2 regions of the Solwaraspora sp. WMMA2056 genome follow, and region 2 is predicted to be linked to the other one. Evidence: riboswitches for the same ligand, from Rfam matches in the RefSeq annotation. Region 2 holds a riboswitch; the other holds the start of a gene.

Region 1 (14,164 bases), 590 kb from region 2:
GAACGCGACGATCACCCAGCAGAGGCTGGGGATGGTCTGGCCGACGGCGATCCAGATGTCCAGCAGCCCTTCGGCGATCCGGGACAGCCCCATCACCAGACCGACCAGCACACCGAGCACCATGGAGGCGGCGAAGCCGATCAGGATCCGGACCATGGTGACCTGCAGGTCGGTCCAGAAGACCGTCTCCTGCACGCTGGTCACCAACGCCGACGCGGTGGTCCACGGGGTCGGCAGGATCCGCTCACCGACGGCCAGTGAACCCAGCCACCAGATGACGATCAGCATGAACACGGAGGCGATCCGCAGCGAGACGCCGTGCCGCAGGAAGCGGTGGGCACCACCGCGCCCACCGCCACCGCGGCCACCCGCCGCGCCACGATCCGCCGCTCCGGCCGTCGCGAGCGCCGGCTGGGTGGTTTCGGACAGGGTCATCGTGCGTCTCCTCGCGAGGCGGGGGGTGGTCGACGTCAGACGAACAGCCCGTCGGGCACCTCGGGCAGGAACTCCGGCTCACCGTTGTCGCTCAGGAAGGTGAGCAGCTCGGCGGCCTGCTGCTTCTCCTGCTCGCCCCACTGCTCGACGAGCCGGCCGCGCTGGTTCTCCCAGATGACGTCGAGCACTGCCTGGTCGTCGATCTCGTACAACTCCCGCAGGGCGCTGTCCCACAGCGACTGGTCGCCGTTGAACCGGGTCTGGTACTCGAGGTTCACGTCGACGAAGGCCTGCACGGCCTCCTGGTTGGCGTCGATGAAGTCGGTGGCGAAGTCCCAGCCGGCGGTGAACGCCTGCAGCCCGGTGGCCTCCTCCAGCAGCACGCCGAGGTCGCCCAGCGACCGGTACTCGCCGCTGACCACCCGGTCCGCACCGGCCGGGTCGATCACCAGTGCCATGTCCACGTCGCCCTGGCCGAGCAGTTCGGCCATCAGGTTCGGGGCGCCGTACTGCACCTCGCAGTCGGTGGTGGGGTTGAAGCCGTGGTATTCGCGGCAGAGTGCGAAGAACTGGTTGGTGGAGGAACCGATCGCACTGCCGAACAGACCAAGCTTGCGCCCACGCAGGTCACCGAGGGACTGGATGTCGCTGTCGGCGCGCACCAGGATGCCGTTGGTGGTGCGCTGCAGCGCGCAGACGACCTTGCGGTCGACGCCGGTGGCGACCAGGTTGGCGGTGGACGGGATGCCGCCGAGGCCACCGTCGACCTCGTTGGCCCGGTACGCGGTGTAGACGGCGGCCGCCTCGGCGTACTCCTCGTACTGGATGTCGAGGCCGGCGGCCTCGAAGGCACCGTCGGACATGGCGAGCTTGAACGCGGCGAGCGCCGAGGCCGGTAGTCCGGCGAGTCGGATCGTGGTGAGGTCGCCGTCGGCGGCGCCGGTGGAACCGGAGTCGGAGTCGTCGCTGCCGCAGGCGGTCAGCAGTACGCCGCCCATGAACGCGCCGCCGAGACCGGCGAGCACGGAGCGACGGGAGAGGGCGACACCGGAACTATTGAAGTGGGACACGATGGCCTCCTGATCACGAAGTCCGTGCGGTCGACAGGTGAGCCGCGAGCCGCATCGGGACCTTGGTGCGGATGACACTAACGGCCTCTGACCAGCCAGTCCACTAAAAGTCAGAGTTTTACCGTACTGACACAATCTCCACCGCTGGCAGCAGCGCAACAAGCGGGCAGCGCCGCGTTTCAATACGGGTACAGCGACGAAAACCGTCCCACCCACATTGGTCAGACATTGGAAGAGAAGGCGCCTACAATCAACCCTTACCAGGTTGACTGACGTACTCGTCGCGGATCGTCCGCTTGAGGATCTTCCCGCTCGGGTTGCGCGGCAACTGGTCGACCACGTGCCATTCCCGGGGAACCTTGTACCGCGCCACGTGCTCCCGTACGTAGCCATCCAGCGTGGAGACGTCGATCTGCTGGCCGGCACGGCTCACCACGAACGCGGCGATCCGCTCGCCGTACACCTCGTCCGGAACGCCGACCACCGCGACCTCGTCCACCGGCCCGTGCCGCGCGATGACCTCCTCGATCTCGCGGGGGAAGATGTTCACCCCACCCGCGATGATCATGTCCTTCTTCCGGTCGACGATCGAGATGAAGCCTTCCTCGTCACGGACCGCGATGTCGCCGACCGAGAAGAAGCCGTCGGCGTCGTACCCGGCCCGGGTCGCCTCCTCGTCGTTGAGATAGCCGGTCAGCAGCAGCGGCGAACGCGCGTACAGCTCGCCGGGCTCACCCGGGCCGACCTGCGCCCCGTCCTCGTCGACCAGCCGTACCTCGTTCCAGAACCACGGATGACCCACGCTGCCCGCCCGGTCCAGCGCGAACTCCGGCCGCAGGTTGGTCACGATCGAGCACTCCGTCGACCCGTAGAGCTCGTGCACCTCCACGCCGGGAAACGCCTCGATCACCCACTCCTTGAGCGCGACCGGCAACGCGGCGGCGTTGAAGTAGAGGGTCTTCAGCGCCGACAGGTCGTAGCGGGCCGCCGGCTCCGGACAGAACCGGCGGATGTGCTGGGCGTGGGTGGGCACCAGGAAGACCGTCTCCGCCCGGCTGCTCACCATCAGGTCGAGCAGCCGCTGCGGATCCCAGCTCGGCAGTACCGTGCAGGAGCCGCCGAGCATCGGTGCCGCGTACGCGAACTCGAAGCCGGCGCCGTGGTACATCGGCGCCACCGCGATCGTGCTGCGGTTCGGGCCCAGCCCGTAGTCCAGCCCCACCCCGAACGCGGTCAGCACCCGACCCCGGTGGGTGAGCAGCACGCCCTTGGGTCGCCCGGTGGTGCCGGAGGTGTACGTGACGCAGAACGGGTCCAGTTCGTCGACCGGCACCTGCGGGTCGACCGCCCGCCCACCGTCGAGGAACCTCCCGTAGTGCTCGCCCACCCCGCCGTCGAAGCTGAGCACCAGCCGCAGGCCGTCGAGCAGCCCGTCGACCCGGTCGGCGAGGTCGTCGGCGACGATGATCCCCTGGGCGGCCGAGTGGGCCAGGATGTACGCGTTGTCGGTCACGTTGTTGCGCGGGTTCAACGGCACCGTCGGGATGCCGGCCTTGGCCATCGCCGCGGAGATCTCGAAGTACTCGTACCGGTTGTTGCTCAGCACCGCGATCCGCTCGCCGGGGGCCAGCCCCCGGGCGAGGGTGGCACTGGCCAGTTGACTGGACCGCTGGTGCAGGGCGCCGAAGGTGACCTCGCGGTCGCCGTCGACCACCGCGACCCGGCGCGGCGTGGCGCGGCCGAACTCCCGGATCCCGGCCGCCATGTTGAGCTGCACACCCGTCACCGTGGGTCCGCCTTTCCCGATTCGTTCATCAGCATGACGGCCTCGGCCTCGGCGAGCAGTGCCCCGTCGGCGTCGACGGCGGTCCACCGCAGCTCGGCCACGACCTTGCCACTGGAGGTGCTCCGGCTGGCAAGGCGCTCGATCCGCACCCGCAGCGTGGTGCCGGCCCGGACCAGCCGATGGAACCGCATCCGGCGCAGCTCCAGCAGCGCGATCGCGTCGTCGAGCTGCCCGGACTGCTCGGCCAGGCCGCCCATCAGCAGCAGCACCGCCTGGCCGGGCAGCGGCGGGCCACCGTCCCTGCCCGGGTCGGGCGGGTTGAACAGCGGATGCGTGTAGCCGCCCCGACCGATCAGGGTGTCGACCAGCTCCGCGGTGACGGTGACCGACGGTTCAGCCGAGGTCGCGGACATCGACGTCCCCCCAGACCGGCTCGCGCTTGTCGACGAACGCCCGATAGCCCTCGGCCACCTCGGGCACCTCCTCGTGCAGCCGGGAGAACATCTCGCGCTCGTAGCGCAGGCCCTCCTCCAGCGTCATCGTGTGCACCGAGTTGAGCAGCCGCTTGGTGATCGCCATCGCCGGTCGGGACCGGCCGCGCAGCGACGACAGCAGTTTGCCGACCTCGTCGTCGAGCTGCGCCCGTGGTGCGCTGGCCAGCGCGACCCCCCACTGCACCAGCTCCGGCCCGCGCAGCCACAGCGGGGTGAGCATCAGCGCCTTGGCCCGCTGGTCGCCGAGCTTGCGCGGAGCACGCTGGCTGGAGCCGGCCCCGGGCGGCATGCCGAACTCCAGGTGGATGTCGCCCACCTTCGCCTCGTCGGCGGCGATCACGAAATCACAGGCCAGGATCAACTCGAAGCCACCGGCGCGGGCGAGGCCGTTGACCCGGGCGACGACCGGTACGCCGAGCCGCTCGATCCGACGCAGTACCGCGTGGTACGAGCGCAGGAACGGCAGGAAGATCCGCTGTGGATCGGCGAAGCAGGATTCCAGGAAGTCGATGTCCATGCCGACGCTGAACGCCCGGTCCCCCACTCCGGTGATCACCACGGCCCGCAGGGTGTGATCGACCTCGGCGGCGGCCAGGGCGGCGTCCAGTCCGGCGATCGCCGCCGGCGTCAGGCTGTTCATCGTCTCCGGGCCGTCGAGGACGATCGTCATCACCTGGTCGTCGGTGGCGTACCGTACGTCGGTCACGTCGTCGTCTCCCCCACCTTGACGAACAGTTCGACGTCGGTGTCGGCGACGAACGCGGGTGCCGGCACCCCGGCCGGTACGTGCACCAGCGAGCAGGCGGTCAGGGTCCGCCCGGCGACCGTCGCCGTCCCGCCGGTGGTGACGAAGAACCGTTCCCGGTCGACCGGCCGCGGCGTGCCGGTGTAGCCGGCCGGCAACCGGACCAACGCGCTGCATGCCCCGGTGGCCACGTTGCGGCTCAGCGGCTTGCCGACCGGCACGGTCGGCGACGCGACGCCCGCCGGGCCGACCTCCGGGACCGCCGGCGTCACCGGCCCGGCCGTCACCGGCAGACCGAGTACGCCGGGGTCGAGGCCCGACCATCGGGCGTCGATCGGTGCCCAGGGCAGGTGCCGCGACTCGACCCGGCGCAGGTACCCGCGCGGTCCGACGCCGTCGGCGTGCGCGCCGGTCCCGCCAGCCGCGCCGGTCCCGCCAGCCACGGCGATGGCCTGCTCCCCGGCCTGGTGGTCCGGGCAGACCACCCGGGTCACCCGGTCGCTGCCCTCGCTGGCGACCGCACCCTCCATGCAGAGGATGTTCTCGAATCCCTCGTCGCTCCAGGCCTTGTGCACCCAGCCCGGCGGACGCCAGAAGTAGTCCCCGGCGATCAGCCGGCCTTCGGCGCTGAGTTCGGCGGCACCGTCGAGGAAGTACGCCTCCTCGACGCTGTCGTGGTACGCCTCGCTGAGGTCGCGGTAGCCGGCGACGGCCCGGACGTGATCGATCCGCCGGGTGCTGTCGCGGTCCAGCCACAACGACCGCATCCAGTACCGGGACAGCAGTTCACGCACCTGGTCGGGGTCGCCGCCGAAGTTGTCGCGGAAGGCGGGCTCCATCGAGTCGTACACCTGCTCGCCGTTGACCCACGGCACGTCCTCGGCGTCGACGATCGTGACTGTCATCCGGGTACCTCCACCTCCCGCCGCCACCGGCGGGTGCGCCCACGGTCTCAAACTAATATGTCTGACGTTAAGCGGAACGATATCGGCGACCAGCGTCCGGAGCCGGCTCTGTTTCCACTTGGTAAACCGGGAACTGCCAGCAAAGAGGCACTTCCTGACCACACTCTGCCGGCGGGAGACCCGGTCTGGCAAGACCTTGACAGCCGCCATCCCTATTCATCAGACTTTTGCCCGGAAGGCGGTGGCCGGTGTCGACCTCTCCGCTGGAGGAACCCTTACGGCGCGGCGACGCGACCGACAGCCCGGTCATCGGCGACCGGCGAGCGCCGACGACCGGATCGGCGTACCCGCCATCGGCGCGGATGGCCGCCGCCTCCGGCGCGCTGATCCTCGTCGCCGTACTGGGCAGCTTCGCCGCCTCGCCGCTGTTCGCGATCTACGCCGACCGCTGGGCGCTGACCCCGGCGCAGGTCGCCGTGGCGTTCGCCGGCTATCCCGTCGGGGTGATCCTGGTCGTCACGCTGCTCGGCGGCCTGTCCGACCTGATCGGCCGGCGGGCGGCGATGTTCGGCGGCGTCGCACTGGTGCTGGCGGCGTGCCTGGTGACCGCCACCGCGACGTCGCTGCCGGCGCTGGTCGCCGGGCGGATCGTGCAGGGGATGGCGACCGGCATGGTCAGCGCCACCACCGCCGCCGCGCTGTTGGACTTCCACCCTCGGGGCACCCGGGCGGGCACCCTGACCCATTCGGTCTGCACCACTCTCGGCATGGGGCTCGCACCGCTGATGTCCGGGCTGCTCGCCGACCACACCCGGTACCCGCTGGTGCTGCCGTTCGTCGTCATCGGCGCGGCCGCCCTGGTGCCGCTGACCCTGCTGGTCCGCACGCCGCCCGACCGCCGGACGACGCAGCGGGTCCGACTGGTCCGCGCGGTCCGGGTCCCCCGCGACATCCTGCTGCCGTTCAGCATCGCCGCCTGCTCGCTGATGACCCTCAACGGCTGCATGGCGCTGTTCGGAACCTTCGGCTCCCGGATCCTCGCCGAAGGCGCCGGCGTCACCGCCGCCGGTGGCGCCGGCGGACTGCTCACCCTGCTGATCGGCATGACCCTGCTGTCCCAGGTGCTGCTGAACCGGCTCGACGCGACCCGGTCGCTCTGCTTCGGCGTCGTGGCGATCACCGCCGGCGCGGGGGCCACCGCGCTCGCCCTGCACCTGGGCAGCCCGGCCGTCACCGTCACCGGGGCCGTACTGATCGGCTTCGGTGGCGGGCTGACGCTGCTCGGCGCCACCAGGCTGATCGGCGAGTCGGCACCGATCCACCGGCGGGCGGAGATCTTCGCGGCGTGGATGGTGGCCGCCTTCGCCACGCTCGGCGGCAGCTCACTGCTCAGTGGCGTCGCGTTGACCGGCGCCTCGCTGCCGGCGGTGCTGACCGTCGCGACCGGCGTCATCGCCCTGCTCTGCGCGTACACGCTGGTCGCCGCCACGGTCCACGGCCGACGCCGGCGCGCACGGCGCTGAGCCCCGGCCCGTCAGTCGCTGGCGCGAGCGGGGTCGTCGCTGGCATCGTCGTCGGCCAGGGCGGTGAGGTCGCCGACCGCGTCGGCCATGCCGGTCCGCAGGTCGTCCAGCACACTGGCGACGGAACGCACCCGGTCCACCAGGCCGACCGCCTGACCCGCCGCCGAACCCATCACCGGCGTGACCTGGTGCTCGAACGAGCTGACCACGGCGTCGCGGGCCAGCAGTTGCTGCACTGGGGAGGCCAGTGGCGCCGGGGCGTCCGGTTGCCGCCAGGCCCGGGTCCACGCGGTGCTCAGCTGCCGGGTCGGCTTGCCGGTGTACGACGTCGTCTTCGCGGTGTCGGTGGCCGCCGCCGTCACGATCTTGTCCTTGACGACCGGGTCGAGGTCGCTCTCGGCGGTGGCGAGCCAGATCGATCCCGTCCACACCGCCTGGGCGCCCAGTGCCAGCGCGGCGACCACCTGGCGGCCGGTGGCGATGCCGCCGGCGGCGACGACCGGCACCTCACCGGCGGCGGCCACCACCTGCGGCACCAGCACCATCGAGGTGATCTCTCCGGTGTGCCCGGCCGCCTCGTAGCCCTGGGCGACGATCACGTCGACGCCGGCGGCCAGTTGGTGCCGTACGTGTCGTGGGTCGCCGACCAGGCCGGCGACCAGCATGTCGAGTTTCGTCGCGGCGGCCCGCACCGGGGCGGGCGGCGGCCCGAGCGCGCTGGCCACCAGCCGCACCGGGTGGGCCCGTACGACCTCCCACAGCGCGTACGCGTTCGCATGGGTCATCAGGTGGTCGATCTCGGTCGGCATCCCGCCGAGCCGGGTCCGGCCAGGTTCACTGCGGCGCAGCGGAATACCGAGTCGGGTCCGCAACCCGGCAACGAAGTCCTGGTGCCCGGCCGGGATCTGGGCGAGCAGGTCGGTCGGGTCGTCACCGGCGGACCTGGCGGGAAAGAGCAGGTCGACACCGTACGGGGAACGTCCGCACTCGCGGTCGAGCCAGGCGAGATCCTGCTCGAGGTCGTCCGGGGACATCGAGGCCGCGCCGAGCACCCCGAGCCCACCGCCCCGGCTGACCGCCGCCACCACGTCGCGGCAGTGGCTGAAGGCGATCACCGGCAGGCCGATGCCGACCCGTCGACACAGCGGGGTCACGACGACGTGCCCAGGGTCACCGCGCAGACCTCGCAGCCGTCGTCGTCGACGGTGCAATTCGAGCCCGGCTGCACCGCGACACCCAGGTAGGCGTCGACCAGCGCGCTGACCGCGCCGAGCCGGCCGGTCGGCGGCACCGGTCGGGTCGCGGCGAGGGCCGCGGCGTGCCCGGCTGCCAGTCCGACGACCGACGGGTCGACGATCTCGATGCCGACCCGGCCGGCCACCTCGGCGGTCACCGGGGTCATGCAGGTGCAGCCGAAGAAGATCAGGTCGGTGCCGTCCCGGTCGGCGGCCCGCAGGCACGCGGCGGAGATGGCGTCGACGACGACGGTCTCGCCCCGGGCCATCCGTGCCTTGACCCCGGCGTCGGTGCCGACCCGGTCCAGTTCCGTCTCGTCGGACAGGTAGTGCACCCCGGCGGCGAGGGCACCACCGGCGCACCTGCTCAGCCGCTCGGCGTAGAGGTAGTCCATCGAGGCGGGCCAGACGGTGACGATGCTGAACCGCCGACCGAGCCGGGCCGCCCAGGCCAGGGACGCCTCGCCGGCACCGACGATCGGCACCGAAGTGGCGGCGCGCAGCCGGTCCACGCCGTAGTCGCCGAACGTGTCGATGTAGACGGCGTCGCAGCCGGCGGCGATCGCAGCCTCGGCGACGTCGACCGTGCCGACCTCGGTGAGCAGGTGCTCGTACGGGGTACGGGCGAACCGGCGCAGCCGTGGATCGACGAGTTCGGTGACGAGGCCGGGTGGATCGGGCAGCACCGGGGCCCGCTTCGCGTCGGAGTTGATGACCGCCAGCCGTCGCAGCTCACTCATGTCGACCTCCCGCCAAAAGTCTGACTTATCAAGGTCGGCAGTGTCAACGACTGCGTCTACCTCGACTTCTAGCTGGATTTATGCTTGGGAGCAAAAAGTCGGATCTCTAACGAACGGGAGATCAGCCGGTCTCGGCGGCCATGGCCTCGACGGCGGCGAGCCGGCGGCGCAGATGGTCGCGGTCCGGTTCGCTGCCGGCCAGCTGCAACGCCTGCCGGTAGGCGCCCGCCGCGTCGGCGTGCCGGCCGAGCCGGTGCAGCAGGTCGGCCCGCGACGCCGGATAGAGGTGGTAGGTGCGCAGCCTCGGATCCCCGACGAGCTCGTCGAGCAGCACCAGGCCGGCGGCCGGGCCGTCGCGCATGGCGACCGCCACCGCCCGGTTCAACGCCACCACCGGCGAGGGCGCGACCCGCATCAGTACGTCGTAGAGGGCGACGATCTGCGGCCAGTCGGTGCCGGCGAGGTCGGGTGCCTCGTCGTGCAGGGCGGCGATCGCGGCCTGCAACCCGTACGGACCGGGTGGGCCGCCGGTCAACGCCACCCGGGCCAGGGCACACCCTTCGTCGATCATCGGTCGGTCCCACCGGTCGCGGTCCTGCTCGTCGAGCAGGACGACGGCCCCGTCCGGGCCGGTCCGGGCGTGCCGGCGGGCGTGCACCAGCAGCAGCAACGCCAGCAGTCCGGCCACCTCCCGTTGCGCGGGCAGCAGCCGCCGCAGGATGCGGGCCAGCCGGATGGCCTCCTCGGCCAGGTCCAGTCGTTGCAGGTCCGGGCCGGAACTGGCCGCGTACCCCTCGGTGAAGATCGAGTACACCGCCTGCAGGACGCCGGGAAGGCGCTGCGGCAGCTCGTCGACGCCGGGAACCCGGAACGGGATACGGGCGTCGCGGATCTTCCGTTTCGTCCGGACGATCCGCTGGGCCATGGTCGCCTCCGGCACCAGGAAGGCCCGGGCCACCTCGGCGGTGGTCAGCCCGGCCAGGCAGCGGAGGGTCAGCGCCACCCGGTCCTGCGCGGTCAGCGCCGGGTGGGCGCAGGTGAAGAAGAGCGCCAGGCGGTCGTCTGGCAACTCCTGGTCGCCGTCGGCCGCCGGCGCCGGATCGGCCCGGTCCGCCTCGGCCTGCAGGACGGCCAGCCGTAGTGCCAGGTTGCGGTCGCGCCGGATCCGGTCGACCGCCCGGCGCCGGGCGGTGGTCAGCAGCCAGGCGCCGGGTCGGGTCGGTACGCCGGAGACCGGCCAGTGCCGCAGGGCCGCCTCGACTGCCTCGGCGGCGACCTCCTCGGCCAGGTGCAGGTCACCGAAGCGGCGTACCAGGGTGGCGAGCAGCCGGCCGTGCTCCTCCCGGAACACGGCCTCCACCGAGGTCCGCACCGCGGCGACGGCTTCCTCGTCGCCATGGTGCTCCCGCCGCCCGTCGGTGACCATCCGCGCTCACATCCCGAAGTCGGCGACCGGCCGCACCTGCACGGACCCGCCGTCGCGGGCACCGGGCGAGCGGGCCGCCCAGTCCAGGGCGACGTCGAGGTCCGGCACGTCGATGATGTCGTACCCGCCGAGCACCTCGCGGGCTTCGGCGAACGGCCCGTCGGTGACGACCCGTTGCCCGTCGGGGTCGACCTTCACCGACGTGCAGGTGGTCAGGTCGGCCAGGGCGTTGCCGCTGACCCAGATCCCGGCGTCCTTCATCTCCTTGTCGTACGCCATCCAGTCCTCGACCGTGCACTGCGGCACGGTCGGCTCGGGGGCGTCGGTGGGCGCGCTGACGAACAGCAGCATGTACTTCATGGTTCTCCTCGCTGAGGCGTACGTCGCCATCTGCGGTAACGACGATCGGCGACCGGCCGGATCGACACCACCACCTCAACCGTCTTGAGACCGACCCGGGCCGGCGTCGTCGGTTTCGGCGAGGATGCCGTAGAGCTTGCGGCGGGTCTCGTCGAGCACCCGGACCGCCCGCTCGCGCTGCTCCGCGTTGCCGTTCATCAGCACGTGCCGCAGCACCTGCATCGTCTGCATCCCGGACTCGCGCACATCGTGCCAGCTGTCGACGGTCTCCGGGGCGAGCTCGGTCCACGGGGCGGCCTGCGCCGCCTGCTCGGCCTCGGGCCGACCGGCGTCGGTGAGCGCGTAGCGCTTGCGTCCGCCGCCGGCGCCTTCGGCAGTGCCGACGATCAGGCCCTCGTCCTCGAGTAGTTGCAGGGTGGGATAGATGGAGCCGGGGCTGGGGCGCCAGGCGCCCCCGGTGCGGGAGTCCAGTTCCTGGATCATCTCGTAGCCGTGCATCGGCCCGTCGACGAGCAGGGCCAGCACCGCGGCCCGCACGTTGGGTCGCCGCCGCCGACCGCCACCTCGGCCACCGCCGCCCATGCCCCGGCCACCGAACGGGCCGCCGGGCCCGAATGGCCCGCCCGGTCCGCCGGGTCCACCGAAGCCGGGCCCGAAGGGTGGGAACCCGGCGCCGCGCAGGAAGGCCCCTGGGCCACCCCGTGATCTGTCGCGTCTCATGTAAACCTCCACTGAAGGATCGTTGATACGTTCACGATATATCGGGAAGCTGTCGGCGACAACCCGGAGTGCCAAGTGAAATACGCGACACCCCGACACGACATGTAGGTGCCTACCGCGAAGCCACCCACCAGATATAGTCCCGGACGCAACTGGTTCGGCCGGGCAGCCAGCCCGGCCGAGGCAACAGGGAACCCGGCGCGAATCCGGGACTGCCCCGCAGCGGTGAGTGGGAACGACCGCCGTCGAGCACACTGGGCCACCCCGGCCTGGGAAGTGACGGCCAGTAGGTGACCGGCATGTCCGGTCCGGCCCACAAGTCCGAAGACCTGCCGTTGTGCCGGATACGCCGAACGCGTACCCGGTGGTCCGATCGCCGCGCGGGACGGCCGACGGCTGCGACGCGTTGGCCATCGCGCGTTCGCGCCCGTCTGCCTGCCCGCCCGGCCTCCCACGAGGCGATGCCAGGAGGCACCACAGGTGACCGTCGTCACACATCCCGCCGCTACCGCACCGGCGGCCACGCCCGGTCAGCAGCCGACCCGAATCCGCGACCGAGCGGGGACCGCCACGCCGGTCGACCCCGACCGACTCCGCGACGCGGTACGGCGCCACGCCGACGGCCTCGCCGACGTCGACCCGGGGCGGGTCGCGGCCAGGACGCTCAGCGGTCTCTACGACGGCATCACCACCGCCGAGTTGACCCGGCTGCTGATCCAGACCGCAGCCGACCTGATCGGCGAGGACCCGCAGTACTCCCGCCTGGCCGCCCGGCTGCTCGCCGACCAGATCGGCACCGAGGTCCGCCGGCAGGGCATCGGCTCGTTCAGCCAGGCGATCCGACTCGGGCACACCCACGGACTCGTCGGTGACGAGACGGCCCGGTTCGTCGCCGAGCACGCCGCCGACCTCGACGCCGCCACCGACCCGGCCGCCGACCGCCGGTTCGAGTACTTCGGGCTGCGGACCGTCTACGACCGCTACCTGCTGCGCCACCCCACCAACCGACAGGTGGTCGAGACACCGCAGTACTGGCTGCTGCGGGTGGCCTGCGGACTGTCCGACACCCCGACCGAAGCGGTCGACTTCTACCGGCTGATGTCGTCGCTGGCGTACCTGCCCAGCTCGCCGACGCTGTTCAACTCCGGCACCCGGCACACCCAGATGTCGTCGTGCTTCCTGGTCGACTCCCCCCGCGACGAGCTCGACTCGATCTACGACCGGTACGCCCAGGTGGCGAAGCTGTCCAAGTACGCCGGTGGGATCGGCATCTCCTGGTCCCGGATCCGCTCGCGGGGTGCGCTGATCCGGGGCACCAACGGACTGTCCAACGGGATCGTGCCGTGGCTGCGCACCCTGGACGCCTCGGTGGCCGCCGTCAACCAGGGCGGCCGACGCAAGGGCGCGGCCTGCGTCTACCTGGAGCCGTGGCACGCCGACATCGAGGAGTTCCTGGAGCTGCGGGACAACACCGGCGAGGACGCCCGGCGCACCCACAACCTCAACCTGGCCAACTGGATCTGCGACGAGTTCATGCGCCGGGTCGACGCCGACGCGACGTGGTCGCTGTTCAACCCGGCCGACGTACCGCAGTTGCCCGACCTGTACGGCGCCGAGTTCGACACCGCGTACCGGGCCGCCGAGGCCGCCGGGCTCGCCGTGCGCCAGGTTCCCGCCCGCGACCTGTACGGACGGATGATGCGCACCCTGGCACAGACCGGCAACGGCTGGATGACCTTCAAGGACCGGTCCAACCTGCTGTGCAACCAGACCGGGGAACCGGGCAACGTGGTGCACCTGTCCAACCTGTGCACCGAGATCGTCGAGGTCTCCTCGGACACCGAGACCGCCGTGTGCAACCTGGGCTCGATCAACCTCGGTGCCCACCTGACCGCAGCTGCGACCTCGACTGCGGCCGGGGCCACGGCCGCCGACGTGGACTGGGCACGGCTGCGCGACACGGTCCGCACCGCCGTGGTCTTCCTCGACCGGGTCATCGACATCAACTACTACCCGAGTACGCAGGCCGCGGCGTCCAACCCGCGCTGGCGCCCGATCGGGCTGGGCATGATGGGGCTGCAGGACGTGTTCTTCGCCCTCGGTCTGCCGTTCGACTCAGCGCCCGCCCGGGAGCTGTCCACCCGGATCGCCGAGGAGATCTACCTGACCGCACTGGAGACCTCCGCCGGGTTGGCGCAACAGTACGGGCCGCACCCGGCGTACCCGCAGACCCGGGTGGCGCGCGGGCAACTGCACCCCGACCTGTGGGGCGCCGAGCCGACCCAGACCGAGCGCTGGGCGGCGCTGCGGGTGCGGGTCGCCGAGCACGGACTGCGCAACTCGCTGCTGGTGGCGATCGCCCCGACGGCGACCATCGCCTCGATCGCCGGCTGCTACGAGTGCATCGAGCCACAGGTGTCCAACCTGTTCAAACGCGAAACCTTGTCCGGGGAGTTTCTGCAGGTCAACACTGCCCTGGTGGGACGGCTGAAGGCAGCCGGGCTGTGGACGGCGGCGGTCCGCGAGCAGATCACCCGGGCCGAGGGGTCGATCCAGCAGATCACCGCCATCCCGGCCGAGGTACGGCAGCTGTTCCGTACCGCCTGGGAGCTGCCGCAGCGGGCGCTGATCGACCTGGCCGCCGCCCGAGCACCGTACATCGACCAGAGTCAGTCGTTGAACTTGTTCATGGCCGCACCGACGATCGGCAAACTGTCGTCGATGT
Region 2 (14,164 bases):
GGTGGCCAGCTCGCGCAGCGTCGCCTCGCCGGCCAGCACCCGCCGGATCTCGTCCAGGCCGGCGTCGAGTTCCCGCAGCGTGCGGACCAGCTCCAGCCTGGCGATCGCCGACACGTCGTACAGCCGGTGGCCGCCCGGGGTACTGGCGGCCGGCGTGACGACACCGGCGTCGGCGTAGTAGCGGACGGCGCTGACACTCAGACCGGTGCGCCGGGCGACATCCCCGATGGGATAGAGCTCGTTCATGTCCACGACGCCAACTATGCGACCTCAAGCGGCTTGAGATGCAAGCCCGGCGCGCGGTGCCGTCACGCCTCCTCGGCTGGCGCTGCGGAGGTGGACCCGATCGGTTTGACCATCTGCTGGGCGGTGACCGCGTACCCGGCCGATTCGTAGAGCCGGCGGGCCACCGGATTGTCCGCGAAGACGTTGAGCCCGAGCCGGGTCACTCCGCGCGCCGCCAACAGCGGTTCCACGGCGGCCAGCAGCGCCCGGCCGTACCCGTTGCCGCGCTGCGCCGCGTCGACCTCGATGTCGTAGATCCAGGCGGGCCGTTCCGGCTCGGCCGGACCGGGCAGTCCCACCCAGATCCAGCCGACCGGTGGTGCGTCGTCGGCACCCGCCGACCGGGCCACCAGGAAGAGCATTCGCTCGGTCGCGAGCCCGTCGGGCAGCAGCTCGGCGTGCTGACGGCGCGACTCGGCCAGCGCCGTCGCGGTCGTCGCCCGCCCGGACCGCAGCAGGCTGCCGGCATAGCCGGCGATCAGCGCGGGAATACGTACGTCGTACTCGGCCTGGGTCATCGGGTGCAGCGTCACCGCGCGCGATCCGGTCGTCGTCACGGGGACATCGTGGCGCACCGGGCGCGGGCCGTCACGTCAATTGCGGGACCACCCGGGAAGCGCCGGTGCACTGCGGGGGCGGGACCGGTGACACCGGCCGTCAGTAGACTGCCGCTGTGACAGCCGAGGCGGGCCGTGGCGCCGGCCAGGACGTACCGGGTCGGCACGATGATCTGCCGCCCGCGCAGTTCGCGTTCCCCGGGCCGCTGCGGGACCGACTGGTCGCGGCGATCCTCACCGGCGCGAAGACCGCGACGTCCGGACTGCTGCGTGAGTACGAGCACGACGACGAGCCGCTGCCGCTGCCCGGGGACCGGTCCGTCCTGGTGGATTCGGCGGACCGGCCGTGCGCGGTGCTGGAAACCACCGGTGTACGGGTGGTCCCGTTGGCCGAGGTGGACCTGGCGCACGCCGTGGACGAGGGCGAAGGGTTCGCCGACGTGGCCGCCTGGCGTCGGGCGCACGTCGGCTTCTGGCAGTCGGCGCCGATGCGGGCAGCACTGGGTGACGACACCTTCACCGTCGACGACCGGACCATGGTGGTGGCCGAACGGTTCCGGGTGGTGCAGCGGATCTGGCGGGCCGACGAAGTGGCGGCCGCCTACGCGGCGGAGAGCCGGGCGATGGTCGACGCGCTGCGGACGGTCCCGGCGACACATTTCGACCGGCCGACCCGGTGTGCGCCATGGACGGTGAAGGAACTGCTGGGACACACGGTGATTGCGTCGTTCCGTACCGTGGAGATGCTTGCCTGCGACGGGCCTACCGCCGGTCCCGGCGGCCTGGTGGACGCGATCGGCTACTACGTGGCGGATGCCCGGTTCCGTCCCGACGTGGACGGGGCCCGGGTCGTCGACGCCCAGCGGTGGGCGGCGGCCCGGACGGTCGACGGCGCGGTCGACGAGCTCGCGGCCCGGACGGCGAGCGCCACCGCGCACGTCGCGGCCGCACCGATGGACCGGCTGGTCGTCACCCGGCACGGTGATCCGATGACCCTGACCGACTTCCAGGCCACCCGGGTCGTCGAGTTGGCCGTCCACGGTGTCGACCTCGCCGACGGCCTCGGTGTCAATCCGTGGCTGACCGACGCGGCGGCCGACCTGGTGGTGGCTCTGGCGGCGGGCACCACGCTGGCACCGGTGCGCGCGGCACGCGGATGGGACCGGGCACATCTGCTACGGGCCGTCACCGGCCGGGTCGGTCTGGCCCCGGCTGATTCGTCGGCGGTGCGACCAGCCGGCGTTCGCGCGCCGTACTTCGGCGGTACGCACCGTTCCTCGACAGTCGGCGAAGAGTAGCGAAGCATCCCTGCCCTCGTCACGTCCTGCCGCTGCCCGTAGTTTGACAGCGGCAAGGCCACAACGAGACCCTTTCGCAATTCTGACTTTTTGCCGCTGGAGGTTGCCGTGGACTGGTCCCTCGGAAACGTACTGATTCTGCTGGTCGTCGTGCTGCTCGGTGCGGTCGCCGGTTGGCTCGTGATGAGCCGCCGGTCCGCAGCCGCGGGCACCGCCGAGCCACCCGCCGGGCCCGGGAAGTCGACGGCCGACACCCCGGCGGCTGTCGACACCCCGGCACCTGTCGACACTCCAGCGGCGACGGCAGCCGCTGACGGCCCGGATCCCCAGCCGACCACGGAGACCGCCCCCGCCGCGACGACCACCGTCGACTCGACGTCCACGGCGGAACCGGCAGCGACGCCCGATGTGACGGTGCCGTCGCCACGTGCCGAGTCCGCGCCGATCGAGACCGAGCCGGCGGCGGCGGAGCCGGTGGTCGCCGAGTCTGTGCCCGCCGTCGAGCCGCAGCCGGTGGCAGCCGCGCCTGAGCCGGTCGCCGTCGTAGAACCCGAGCCAGCGGTCGTGGAGCCTGCGCCGGTCGACGCTGCCGCTGAGCCGGCCGTCGTCGAGCCAGTTGCCGCCGCTGAGCCGGCCGTCGTCGAGCCGGCCCCGCTCACCGCCCCGGCGACTGTGGATTCCGGACCCGCCGACGACTTCCGTCGGATCGAGGGCATCGGGCCGAAGATGGCCGCCGCCCTGCAGTCCGCCGGCATCCGTACGTACGACGAGCTGGGCGCGACCGACGAGGCGACCCTGCGTGCGGCGGTGCGCGCCGCCGGCGTCCGGGCCACCGCGAGCCTGCCGAGCTGGCCGGCCCGGGCGCGGGAGCTCGCGGCGGCGCGGTCCGGCACCTGACCGCCGCGACCGGTCACCGGGGTGCGGGTGGAACCGGTGACCTAGGTCCCGACGACCGGGGACGTACGGCGGCAGCGCGCGATCACCGTCCGGAGTGACGATGAGGGTGAGCACCGGCGGCAAGGTGCCGCCGGTGCTGACCGAACGAGGTGATCGGAAATGACCGCAGGCGTCCAGGTGTCCACGAAGCCGGCCGTGTCGACCGAGACGCAGATCGCGATCGACGCCCTCGTGGCGGCGGCGTCCAAGGCGCTCGACGACTACGCAGAGTTCGATCAGGAGCGGATCGACACGATCGTCGGAAAGGCATCGGTCGCCGCGCTCGGTCGCCACAGCGACCTCGCCCGGATGGCGGTGCAGGAAACCGGCCGCGGCGTCTTCGAGGACAAAGCGGTGAAGAACATCTTCGCCTGCGAACACGTCACGCACAGCATGGCGACGTTGAAGACCGTCGGTGTGGTCGGTCGCGACGACATCAGCGGCATCGTCGAGATCGCCGAACCCGTCGGCGTGATCTGCGGGGTCACCCCGGTCACCAACCCGACGTCGACGACCATCTTCAAGGCCCTGCTGGCGTTGAAGACCCGCAACCCGATCATCTTCGCCTTCCACCCGGCCGCCCAACGGTGCAGCGCCGAAGCGGCCCGGGTGGTCCGCGACGCGGCGATCGCCGCCGGTGCGCCGGCCCACTGCATCCAGTGGATCGAGCACCCGTCGGTCGAGGCCACCGGCGCGTTGATGCGCCACGACGGGGTCGCGCTGATCCTGGCCACCGGCGGCAACGGCATGGTCCGGGCGGCGTACTCGGCCGGCAAGCCAGCGCTGGGCGTCGGCGCCGGCAACGTCCCGGCGTACCTGGAGCGGACGGCGAAACTGGCCCGGGCCGTCAACGACGTGGTGCTGTCCAAGTCGTTCGACAACGGCATGGTCTGCGCCTCCGAGCAGGCGGTCATCGTCGACGACGAGATCTACGAACCGGCGATGGCCGAGTTCGCCACGCTGCACGCGCACCGGGCGACCCCGCAGCAGAAACGCCAACTGGAGGAGCTGCTGTTCGGGGTCGCCGCCGGCTCGGCGGGCTGCGCCGGGGCCGCGCTCAACCCGGCCGTCGTCGGGCAGTCGCCGGTCTGGATCGCCCAGCAAGCGGGCTTCACGGTGCCCGCCGACACGTCGATCATCCTGGTCGAGGTCGACGAGGTCGGCCCGGCCGAGCCGTTGACCCGGGAGAAGCTCTGCCCGGTGCTGGCGGTGCTGCGCGCCGACGGGCACGCCACCGGCATCCGGTACGCCGAACAGATGGTCGAGTTCCACGGCCTCGGCCACAGCGCCGTCATCCATACCAGCGACGCCGCCCTCGCCGAGGAGTTCGGCCGCCGGGTCAAGGCGGTACGGATCATCTGGAACGCTCCGGCCTCGCAGGGTGCGATCGGTGACATGTACAACGCGATCGCACCGTCGCTGACCCTGGGCTGCGGCAGCTACGGGCGCAACTCGGTGTCGAACAACGTGACTGCGGTGAACCTGCTCAACATCAAACGGGTGGCCCGGCGGACGAACAACCTGCAGTGGTTCAAGGTGCCGCCGAAGATCTACTTCGAACCGCACGCGATCCGGTACCTGGCCGACATGCCGGACGTGCACCGGGTCACCGTGGTCACCGACGCGACGATGACCCGGCTCGGGTTCGTCGACCGGGTCCTGACCGTGCTGCAGGGCCGGGCGCAGCGGGTGGCGCTGCAGATCATCGACACCGTCGAGCCGGAGCCGAGCATCCGTACCGTCGATGCCGGTGCCGAGCAGATGCGTCACTTCCGCCCGGACACCATCATCGCCCTCGGCGGCGGCTCGGTGATGGACGCGGCCAAGGTGATGTGGCTGCGCTACGAACACCCCGGGGTGGTCTTCGCCGACATGCGGGAGAAGTTCTTCGACATCCGCAAGCGGGCGTTCACCTTCCCTGCACCGGGTGAGCTGGCCAAGCTGGTCTGCATTCCGACCACATCGGGGACCGGGGCCGAGGTCACCCCGTTCGCGGTGATCACCGACACGGTGACCGGTAAGAAGTACCCGCTGGCCGACTACGCGCTCACCCCGAACGTGGCGATCATCGACCCGGTGCTCGCCGCCGACCTGCCACCGGTGGTCACCGCCGACAGCGGATTCGACGCGCTGACCCACGCCACCGAGTCGTACGTGTCCGTGTACGCCAACGACTACACCGACGGGCTCGCCCTGCAGGCGATCCGGCTGATCTTCGCCCACCTGGAGCGGGCGGTGCGGCACGGTGGCGCCGACCCCGAGGCCAGGGAGAAGATGCACAACGCCGGGACGATCGCCGGGATGGCGTTCGGCAACGCCTTCCTCGGCATCGTGCACGCCATGTCGCACACCCTCGGCGCGACGTTCCACATCGCCCACGGCCGGACCAACGCGATCCTGATGCCGCACGTGATCCGGTACAACGGGGCCCGCCCCGGCAAGCTGTCCGGCTGGCCGAAGTACGAGAACTACCGGGCTCCGGAACGCTTCCAGGAGATCGCCCGGATGCTCGGCCTGCCGGCGGCCACCCCAGCTGAGGGCGTCGAGTCGTACGCGGCCGCCGTCGAACGGTTGCGCGACGCGGTCGGCATCGAGCCGTCATTCCAGGCCGTCGGGGTCGACGAGGCGTCGTTCCTGGCCAGCCTGCCGCAGCAGGCGGTCAACGCGTACGAGGACCAGTGCGCGCCGGCCAACCCACGGATGCCGATGCTCGACGACATGCAACAGCTCATGCGGACCGCCTACTACGGCACGAGCGGCACCGACAACGAGACCCGGCCGGACACCGAGACCGGCGCAGCCGGCCCGGTCACCGGTGCCGACACGGCACGTCAGTCAGGCTGACCATGTGCCGTGCTGCCGGGCCGGGCCACCCGCGCGGTGGTCCGGCCCGACAGCATCGCCGGTGCCGGTGCCGGTGCCGTCAGACGCAGTTGGCGCAGCCGGGGTCCGGCACGTCCGGTGTTCCGTCGTAGATCACCGTCGCTGTAGCCAGCACCAGCGGATCGTTGACCGGGATGGACTCGACGACGAGGCCGTCGGGGCCCTCGCTGAGCCGGGCGCAGCCCATCCTGACGTTGCTCGTGAGCAGCGCGCACACCCCGACACCGTCGGCGACGGGTCCGTTGCCGACGAGGAGTTGGACGCCGATGGTGGGACGGTCGACGAGGAAACTTCTCAGCTGCGAGGTGTAGACGACCGGGATCTCGTCGGGCCAGTAGACCGCCAGAGCGTACTTGCTGTCGGTTATGTACGTTCCGCAGCGGGTCACCGTACCCAGGACCAAGCCGCCCTGCGGCGGATCGACGTAGGCCTGATCGAATTCGGCGGTGGCGCACGTAGCCGGAATCCACGGGTCGATGTGCGGTGGTGGCGGATCCTTGAGGCCGGGCACCCCAGCCGTGGATGCATCGGGTGCCAACGCCTCAGCGGTAGCTGGCCCGGGCATCGCCGTAGCCACCACGAGCACGACACCAGTCAGCCAGAGAACCGCCTGGCGGATGCTCCGAATCACTGTGACTCCTTCGTGGTTCGCTGTCAGTGCTCAGGACGGCGCCTCGACGCAGTTGGCGCAGCCGGGCATCGGATGGCCCTCCGGCCGTGGGCTGCCGTCGAAGATGACGGCGCGGTCGACCAACGGGTCGTCCACCGCGACCGGCTCCACCTCCGGCATCGATTGCCCAGCGGAGACGATCTTGACGCAGTCGAGCCGCGCGGTGCTGGTCCGTAGCAGGCACACCGCCGAACCAGTGGGGGTCGCCGGACGGATCAGGACCCACAGCGAGGTGTCGCCGGTGGGCGAGTACGGCACCAGTTGATGTCCGTGGACGAAGCTGACATCGCGGTCGTTCCGAAAAGTGGCGACCGCGAACGCGCTGTCCAGCTTGTACGGCGTACAGGTCGTCGCCGACACGTCGATGTGCATGCCGAGCTGTGGATCGTGCCCGACGTCGCCGAAGCTGGCGTGGGCGCACGGCGCGGTGATCCACTGGTGGCCGCCGGCGGTCGGGACAACCGTGACCGGCTGACTGGTCACCGGGGACAGCGAGCCGATCGGGGTCGGGATGATCGACGCCGTGCCGATGCCGGTCATCGCGATGACAGTCAGCGTGGCGAGGCCGATGACCAGGAACGCTGCGACCCGGGCACGAGCAGGCCCCATCGTCATGCCTCCTCCTCGGTCGGGCCGGCCGGCTGCGTTCGGCGTACGGGCGGCAGCGGTGCGGTACCCGAGGCACCGAGCAGGATCGCCAGTTGGAAGCGGTTCTCGACACCGAGGCGGTCCATCAGGTTGCGCATCGTGTACGCCACGGTCCGTAGACTCAGCCGCAGCTCCTCGGCGGCGGAGGCGTCGGTGTGTCCGGAAGCGAGGAGCGCGACCAGCGCCTGCTCTCGCGGGGTGAGTGTGATCGCAGGTCTCCCTCCTGGACCGGACCGGCGTGCCTGCGCCCACAAACGGTCGAACAACGCGCACAACTGGTCGACGGCGACCGCGTCCGCGGTCTCCACGTACCCCGCTTCGAAATTGAGCGGATCAACGGGGAACAGGGCGATCCGGCGGTCGTACACCAGCAGTTTGATCGGTGGATCGGGCAGCTCCCGGACCCGTTCGGGGTCGGCGGTGTCGAGCTGGGCCAGATGATGGAGACTGTGGTCGTCGACAGTGGGTGGTCGCTGCAGCACCCGGACCCGGACGCCGCGTTCCACCTGCCGACGGTCCAGCGGAAGCGCGGCCGCCGAGGCCGCCGCGCTGATCACCTCGGTGTTGATGGTCAGATGTTCGTGCCGTTCGGCGGCGACCAGCCGCTGCACCCGGTCCCGGGCGGCGGCCCGGCTGACCAGGCGGCGTACCGTCGGGTCGTCCGGGCCGGGCAGGTCGATGCCGTGCATCGCACGGAAGTGCTGGCGCCAGATGTCGCGCCGCCGTACCGGTCGGGTGGGCTGGCGTAGCCGGGCGAGGACCGTGCCGGCCGGTGCCGCTCGCCACCGGCCGCCAGCCGCCACCCCCGCCGCCGACCAGCTGGTCAGCTCGTCGAGTGCGACCTTGACCCGTTTGCGTGCCAATCCCAGCTCGTGAGCGAGTTCCTCGTCGTCGCGTGCGCCGAACATGGTCAGCGCCCGGAAGACGAGGTCGGCGTCGGGCGACACGCCCCACCTGGTCAGCTGTGGAACCGCCGTCGCGTCGTGTGTCGTGATGGTCCGCGTTCCCCGTGTCACAGACATCAGCTCAACACAGCCATGCGGTCGTGGAGAAGCCCACGGCTCGGGGCGGTTGCACAATCATGCAACCAGTTCGGGACGGAACTTGCCGCAACCGCCCGGGACGGACGACCGTCGTGCAGGCAGGTGAACGTTCGGGGGCGTTGCTTGCCAGCCGCGACCACTCGGCTGGCAAGCAACGGCGGCGCGGCTGGCAGGCAACGGCGGCCGGCGACGGCGCGACGTCGTCAGGACTCCGGGGTCGACCTGCCCCACCGGGGGGCGGCGAACCGCAGCCCGGTGAGTTGGTCGGGAGGCGCGGCCAGCCCCGGTCCGCCGGCGGTGACCCACCGCGCGACGGCGGACACCGCCGCGTCGTCGAGCACCCCGCCCAGCCAGACCGGCCGGGCCCCCAGCAGACGCGCCAGTGGTGCCGGCTGGACCACGACCACGTTGGACCGGTCGCAGGCATTCAGGCACTCTGACACCTGCACCGCTCCGGCCGTGCGCAGAACGTCGAGCTGGCGGTCATGGTCCACGTCGGGGTGCTTGCGGCGGGTACCGCAACAGCATCCCCGGCAGACCGTCACCCGGGCCGACTGCCCCAGTGGTGTACGTGCGGCGTCGGCACCCTCCGTCACGCGACGTCGGCGGTGACCGGCCGCCGGTGGCCGGCGCGGGCGGGGGTGAGCAGCAGCCCGAACACCACCCCGAGGACCGTCCACATCGTGGCGAGCTGTGCCAGTGACGCCAGGCGGAACTCCCACAGCAGCGCCGCCGGGATGTCGCCCGGCACCTCGACGCCGGTTGCCGGCCAGAGCGTCAGCAGCAGCGTGTAGCCGACGACGGCGACGACCGTCGCGACCACGGCCCGGTACGGCGCGGGCCGCGACCAGGCGGCCAGCCGCCGGTGCACCAGCAGAGCCAGCCAGGTGACCGCCGCCGCCGCGACGATGAACGACAGGTACTGGCCGGTGCGTTGGTTGACGGTGTCGGGGTCACCGACGCCGGGCGGGTTCGCCGGGAAACGGATGGCCGGCAGCAACGCCACCACGACGAAGCCGAGCCCGGCCAGCAGCCCGACCCGGCGGAAGTCGTCGCGGCCGGGCAGCAGGTGCCGGGTCGCGCCGAAGACCACGGCGACGATCACCGCCAGGCAGACCTCGACCGCGACGGTCGCGACGAGTCCACCGAGGACCTGCACGCCCCGGCTGACCAGTTCCTCCTCGTGGCCGTGCCCGCCGCCGCCCGGCGCGGCCCGGCCCTCCTCGACGACCAGCGCCGATTCGATCCGGGGTTCGACGATCAGCAGGGCCGCCGCCGCGCCGGCCACCCCGGCGGCGAGCCCGGCGAGCAGACCACGACGCAGTACGGTGCCGAACGGGTGACCGCTCATGTGAGCCGACCCCCGCTCAGTGGCACGGGACGCCGAGGGCGTGCCGGCCGTCGTGGGTGAACTCGTGCACGAACTCGGCGGCGCCGGCCAGCACCAGCCCGTTGTCCTGCGCGACCAGGTAGATGACGACCGCCGCGACGGCGGCCAGCAGCCAGCCGGCCAGCGGTACGCGGATGGCGGGGGTGGTGACCTCGCCGCCGACAGAAGGTGCAGTCATGCCAGGGAATCCTCTCGTCCATGCCTCGTGGCGATGCGGTGCGTGCCACGGCCGGTCTCCTGGCTCCCGGATCGTCGCGGCCGTCCCGCCTTCCCAAGCCGTCTTCGTCGGCCCAGTGGCGTGGTGGAACGGACACTCCCCGGTCACAGTGGCGAGGACCACGCCGGAATCACACCGGCTTCCCGAACACCGTGGCCCGCGCAGCGTACCGCCGGTCCGCCCGGCCGGACAATGCCCACCGCCACGACCAGCGCAGGGACCGGGGCCACATTGACGGTGACCCGAGTGGTGGGGGAGCATGGCCGGCACGAGCGGTACGCGGAGGAACCCGGTGCGAATCCGGGGCGGTCCCGCCACTGTGACCGGGGAGTCACGTCCCCATGAGACAGCCACTGCCACGACGGCGGGAAGGCTCGGGACGTGATGTCGATCCGGCAGCCAGGAGACTCCGGCCGCTCCCTGGTCCACCGGCACGCGGGCGTGGACACCCGCGGAAGGGATTCACCATGCGCACCAGTCGGTGCCCGGCATGACGCCGTACCCGTTCACCGCCATCGTCGGCCTGCCCGAGCTGCGGCAGGCCCTGCTGCTCGCGGCGGTGCACCCCGGCATCGGCGGGGTGCTGATCCGTGGCGAGAAGGGCACCGCGAAGTCGACGATGGTCCGGGCCCTGGCCAGCCTGCTGCCGCCGGTCGATCGGGTCGCCGGCTGCCGGTTCGGCTGCGACCCGGCGGCCACCGACCCGGCCTGCCCCGATGGTCCGCACACTGGGCCGATCACCGCCCGACGCGGGCCGGCGGCGCTGGTCGAGTTGCCGGTCGGTGCCACCGAGGACCGGGTGGTCGGGACGTTGGACATTCAGCGGGTACTCAGCGCCGGGGTGAAGGCGTACGAGCCGGGGCTGCTCGCCGCCGCGCACCGGGGCCTGCTCTACGTCGACGAGGTCAACCTGCTGCCGGACCACCTGGTCGATTTGCTGCTGGACGCGGCGGCCATGGGTCGCGCGCACGTCGAACGCGACGGGGTGTCGGTCAGCCACGCCGCCCGGTTCCTGCTGGTCGGCACGATGAACCCGGAGGAGGGGGAGCCGCGCCCGCAGCTGTTGGACCGCTTCGGGTTGGTCGTCTCGGTGACCGCGCCGACGCAGGTGGCCGACCGGGCCGAGGTGGTGCGTCGGCGGCTGGCGTACGAGGCCGACCCGGCGGCCTTCGCGGCCCGCTGGCGGTCCGCCGACGACGACCTCGCACAGCGGGTACGCGTGGCGCGGTCCGCCCTGCCGGCGGTGACCCTGCCGGACGCGGAGATCGACCGGATCGCCCGGATCTGTCTGGCGTACCAGGTGGACGGGCTGCGGGCGGACATCGTGATGGCCCGTGCCGCCGTGGCCCTGGCCGCCTGGCGTGACCTGCCGGCGGTCAGCGCCGCCGAGGTCGCCGACGCCGCACGGCTGGCCCTGCCACACCGGCGGCGACGGGATCCGCTGGATCCGCCCGGTGCCGACGCGCAGCGTCTCGACGAGGTGTTGCGTGACGAGTGTCCCGACGACGATCCGGACCCCGCACCTCCGCCCCCGGGACGTCCCGCACCGCCGGACGGTACGCCGCCGACCCGCGCGGACGGACCCCCACCGCAGGCGGCCGACGGCGGCGGCGACGGCCGTGACGGTGAAGGCCACGACGGCCAGGAGGGTGCCCGCCGCGACGGCCGTGAAGGTCAGAGCCGTGCCGGCCGGGAGGGTGCCGACCGCGACGACGACAGCACAGCCGGATCGGCGACCGCCCCGGCGGCGGCCGGCCCGGCGTACCGGCCCCGGACGCTGAGGCTGCCCGGACTCGGCGACGGCGGCACACCCGGCCGGCGGTCGGTCGCCCACGCGGACCGGGGCCGGCTGGTCGGCGACACGGCCCCGACCGGACGGGCGCCGGCCCTGCATCTGCCGGCCACGGTGCGGGCCACCGCGTCGCGTGGTGGCCGGCGGATCGTCCCCGCCGATCTGCGTCAGGCCCGCTTCGTCGGCACGGAGGCGAATCTGATCCTGTTCGTGGTCGACGCCTCGGGATCGATGGCGGCCCGGCACCGGATGAGCGTGGTCAAGACCGCCGTGCTGTCGCTGCTGCGCGACGCGTACCACCGGCGTGACCGGGTCGGGATGATCACCTTTCGGGGTACGGGTGCCGACCTGGTGCTGCCGCCGACCAGCAGCCACGAGGTCGCTGTCACCCGGTTGGCGCAGCTGCGCACCGGGGGGCGTACCCCCATTGCCGCCGGGTTGCGCGCCGCCGCGACCACCGTCGCCGCCGAGCGCCGTCGGGATCCGCGTCGCCGGCCGCTGGTTCTGCTGGTCACCGACGGGCGGGCGACTGCCGGCCCGGATCCGACGACGCTGGTGCCGTTGCTCGCCGGCACCCCGATGGTGGTGCTCGACTGCGAGGCCGGCCCGGTGCGGCTCGGTCTGGCCCGCCGGCTCGCTGCCGGCTTCACCGCGCAGTGGCTGCCGCTGGCCGCGCTGTCGGCGGCGGGTTCACAGGTCCACGACCGGCGGAGGGCTGCCTGATGCCACAGGGTAAACCGGAACATGTCCCCGACGACGGGCTGACCACCCGGGCCCGGCGTCGCCAGCCGGTGCTCGCCGTGCACACCGGGCCGGGTAAGGGCAAGTCGACGGCGGCGTTCGGCATGGCGTTGCGGGCCTGGTCGGCCGGCTGGCCGGTGGTGGTCTACCAGTTCGTCAAGTCTCCGAAGTGGAAGGTAGGCGAGGAGGCGGCCCTGCGTACCCTCGGTGCCTCGGGCCAGGGAGCGCCGGTGACCTGGCACAAGATGGGGGAGGGCTGGTCCTGGATCCAGCGCCCCGGCACCGAACGCGACCACGCCGCCGAGGCCGCCGAAGGCTGGGCGCAGATCCGGCGGGATCTGGCCGCCGAGGCGTACCGGTTCTACGTGCTGGACGAGTTCACCTATCCGATCACCTGGGGGTGGATCGACGTCGCCGAGGTGGTGTCCGTGCTGCGGCAGCGGCCGGGCAGCCAGCATGTGGTGATCACCGGCCGTAACGCCGCGCCGGAGCTGATCGACCTCGCCGACCTGGTCACCGAGATGACCAAGGTCAAACATCCGATGGACGCCGGGCGCAAGGGCCAGCAGGGCATCGAGTGGTAGCCGTACCCCGGCTGGTGATCGCCGCCCCCGGTTCCGGCCACGGCAAGACCACGGTGGCCACCGGCCTGCTCGCCGCCTTCGCCGCCCGCGGCCTCCGGGTAGCCGGGTTCAAGGTCGGCCCGGACTACATCGATCCCGGCTACCACGCGCTCGCCTCCGGTCGGCCGGGCCGCAACCTGGACCCGGTCCTGGTCGGCGAGGACCTCGTCGCGCCGCTGTTCGCCCACGGCGCCACCGGCGTCGACCTGGCCGTGGTCGAGGGTGTGATGGGTCTCTACGACGGCCGGGTGGGCGCCGGCGACCTCGGCTCCACGGCGCACGTCGCGGCGCTGCTGGCCGCGCCCGTACTGCTGGTCGTCGACGCGGCCGGGCAGAGCCGTTCGGTGGCCGCCCTGGTGCACGGCTTCCGGTCGTTCGGCCAGGTCCACATCGCCGGGGTGCTCCTCAACCGGGTCGGTTCCGACCGGCACGAGCAGGTCCTGCGGGATGCCTGTGAGGAGGTCGGTACCCCGGTGCTCGGCGTGCTGCGCCGGCAGCCGTCGGTCGACACCCCGTCGCGGCACCTGGGTCTGGTGCCGGCGGTCGAACGCACCGTCGAGGCGCGCGCCTCGGTCGACGCGTTGGCGACGCTGGTCGCCGCGTCGGTGGACCTGGACGCCGTGGCGGCGGTGGCGCGCCGCGCACCCGCGCTGGCGGCCGACGCCTGGTCGCCGGCGGCGGCGGTCCGCGCCGTCGCCCCCGGTCTCGACGCCGACGCCGGATCGGTGGCTGCCGGGCGGTGCGCGCCGACCGACCGCCGACCGGTCGTGGCGGTCGCCGCCGGCCCGGCGTTCAGTTTCGGCTACCCGGAGACCGTGGAGCTGTTGACGGCGGCCGGCGCCGAGGTGCGTACCGTCGATCCGGTCCGCGACGAGCGACTGCCCGCCGGCACGGCGGCGCTGGTCGTCGGCGGCGGCTTCCCCGAGGTGTACGCCGGTGAGCTGACCGCCAACGCCGGGTTGCGCTCGCAGGTGGCGGCGGTCGCCGCCACCGGAGCGCCGGTCGTCGCCGAATGTGCCGGCCTGCTGTGGCTGTGCCGCACCCTCGACGGTGCTCCGATGTGCGGGGTGCTGCCGGCGGA

What was found. A riboswitch is a leader RNA that binds a small molecule or an ion and turns the genes downstream of it on or off. The one in region 2 is predicted to bind cobalamin.
Region 1: another riboswitch for cobalamin. It lies ahead of O7608_RS24510 (ribonucleoside-diphosphate reductase subunit alpha); the one in region 2 lies ahead of O7608_RS21785 (CbtB domain-containing protein).

The regions. Positions count from the first base shown of each region.
Region 1 covers NZ_CP128360.1:5,424,303-5,438,466, forward strand. Annotated here, with positions in the region: gene O7608_RS24450 (ABC transporter permease) at 1-435, opposite strand, end outside; gene O7608_RS24455 (ABC transporter substrate-binding protein) at 471-1,505, opposite strand; gene O7608_RS24460 (class I adenylate-forming enzyme family protein) at 1,756-3,291, opposite strand; gene O7608_RS24465 (MaoC family dehydratase) at 3,288-3,704, opposite strand; gene O7608_RS24470 (enoyl-CoA hydratase/isomerase family protein) at 3,685-4,491, opposite strand; gene O7608_RS24475 (cupin domain-containing protein) at 4,488-5,435, opposite strand; gene O7608_RS24480 (MFS transporter) at 5,684-6,958, shown strand; gene O7608_RS24485 (NAD(P)H-dependent flavin oxidoreductase) at 6,970-8,112, opposite strand; gene O7608_RS24490 (aspartate/glutamate racemase family protein) at 8,109-8,933, opposite strand; gene O7608_RS24495 (RNA polymerase sigma factor) at 9,055-10,359, opposite strand; gene O7608_RS24500 (YciI family protein) at 10,366-10,719, opposite strand; gene O7608_RS24505 (PadR family transcriptional regulator) at 10,795-11,439, opposite strand; cobalamin riboswitch at 11,575-11,790, shown strand; gene O7608_RS24510 (ribonucleoside-diphosphate reductase subunit alpha) at 11,875-14,164, shown strand, end outside.
Region 2 covers NZ_CP128360.1:4,831,784-4,845,947, reverse strand. Annotated here, with positions in the region: gene O7608_RS21840 (MerR family transcriptional regulator) at 1-252, opposite strand, end outside; gene O7608_RS21835 (GNAT family N-acetyltransferase) at 309-842, opposite strand; partial or broken gene O7608_RS21830 (ASCH domain-containing protein) at 959-1,408, shown strand; gene O7608_RS21825 (maleylpyruvate isomerase family mycothiol-dependent enzyme) at 1,382-2,140, shown strand; gene O7608_RS21820 (helix-hairpin-helix domain-containing protein) at 2,249-3,037, shown strand; gene adhE (bifunctional acetaldehyde-CoA/alcohol dehydrogenase) at 3,197-5,920, shown strand; gene O7608_RS21810 (hypothetical protein) at 6,000-6,590, opposite strand; gene O7608_RS21805 (hypothetical protein) at 6,621-7,244, opposite strand; gene O7608_RS21800 (helix-turn-helix transcriptional regulator) at 7,241-8,224, opposite strand; gene O7608_RS21795 (hypothetical protein) at 8,524-8,814, opposite strand; gene O7608_RS21790 (CbtA family protein) at 8,913-9,671, opposite strand; gene O7608_RS21785 (CbtB domain-containing protein) at 9,688-9,888, opposite strand; cobalamin riboswitch at 9,921-10,097, opposite strand; cobalamin riboswitch at 10,210-10,337, shown strand; gene O7608_RS21780 (VWA domain-containing protein) at 10,418-12,442, shown strand; gene cobO (cob(I)yrinic acid a,c-diamide adenosyltransferase) at 12,442-13,044, shown strand; gene O7608_RS21770 (cobyrinic acid a,c-diamide synthase CobB) at 13,038-14,164, shown strand, end outside.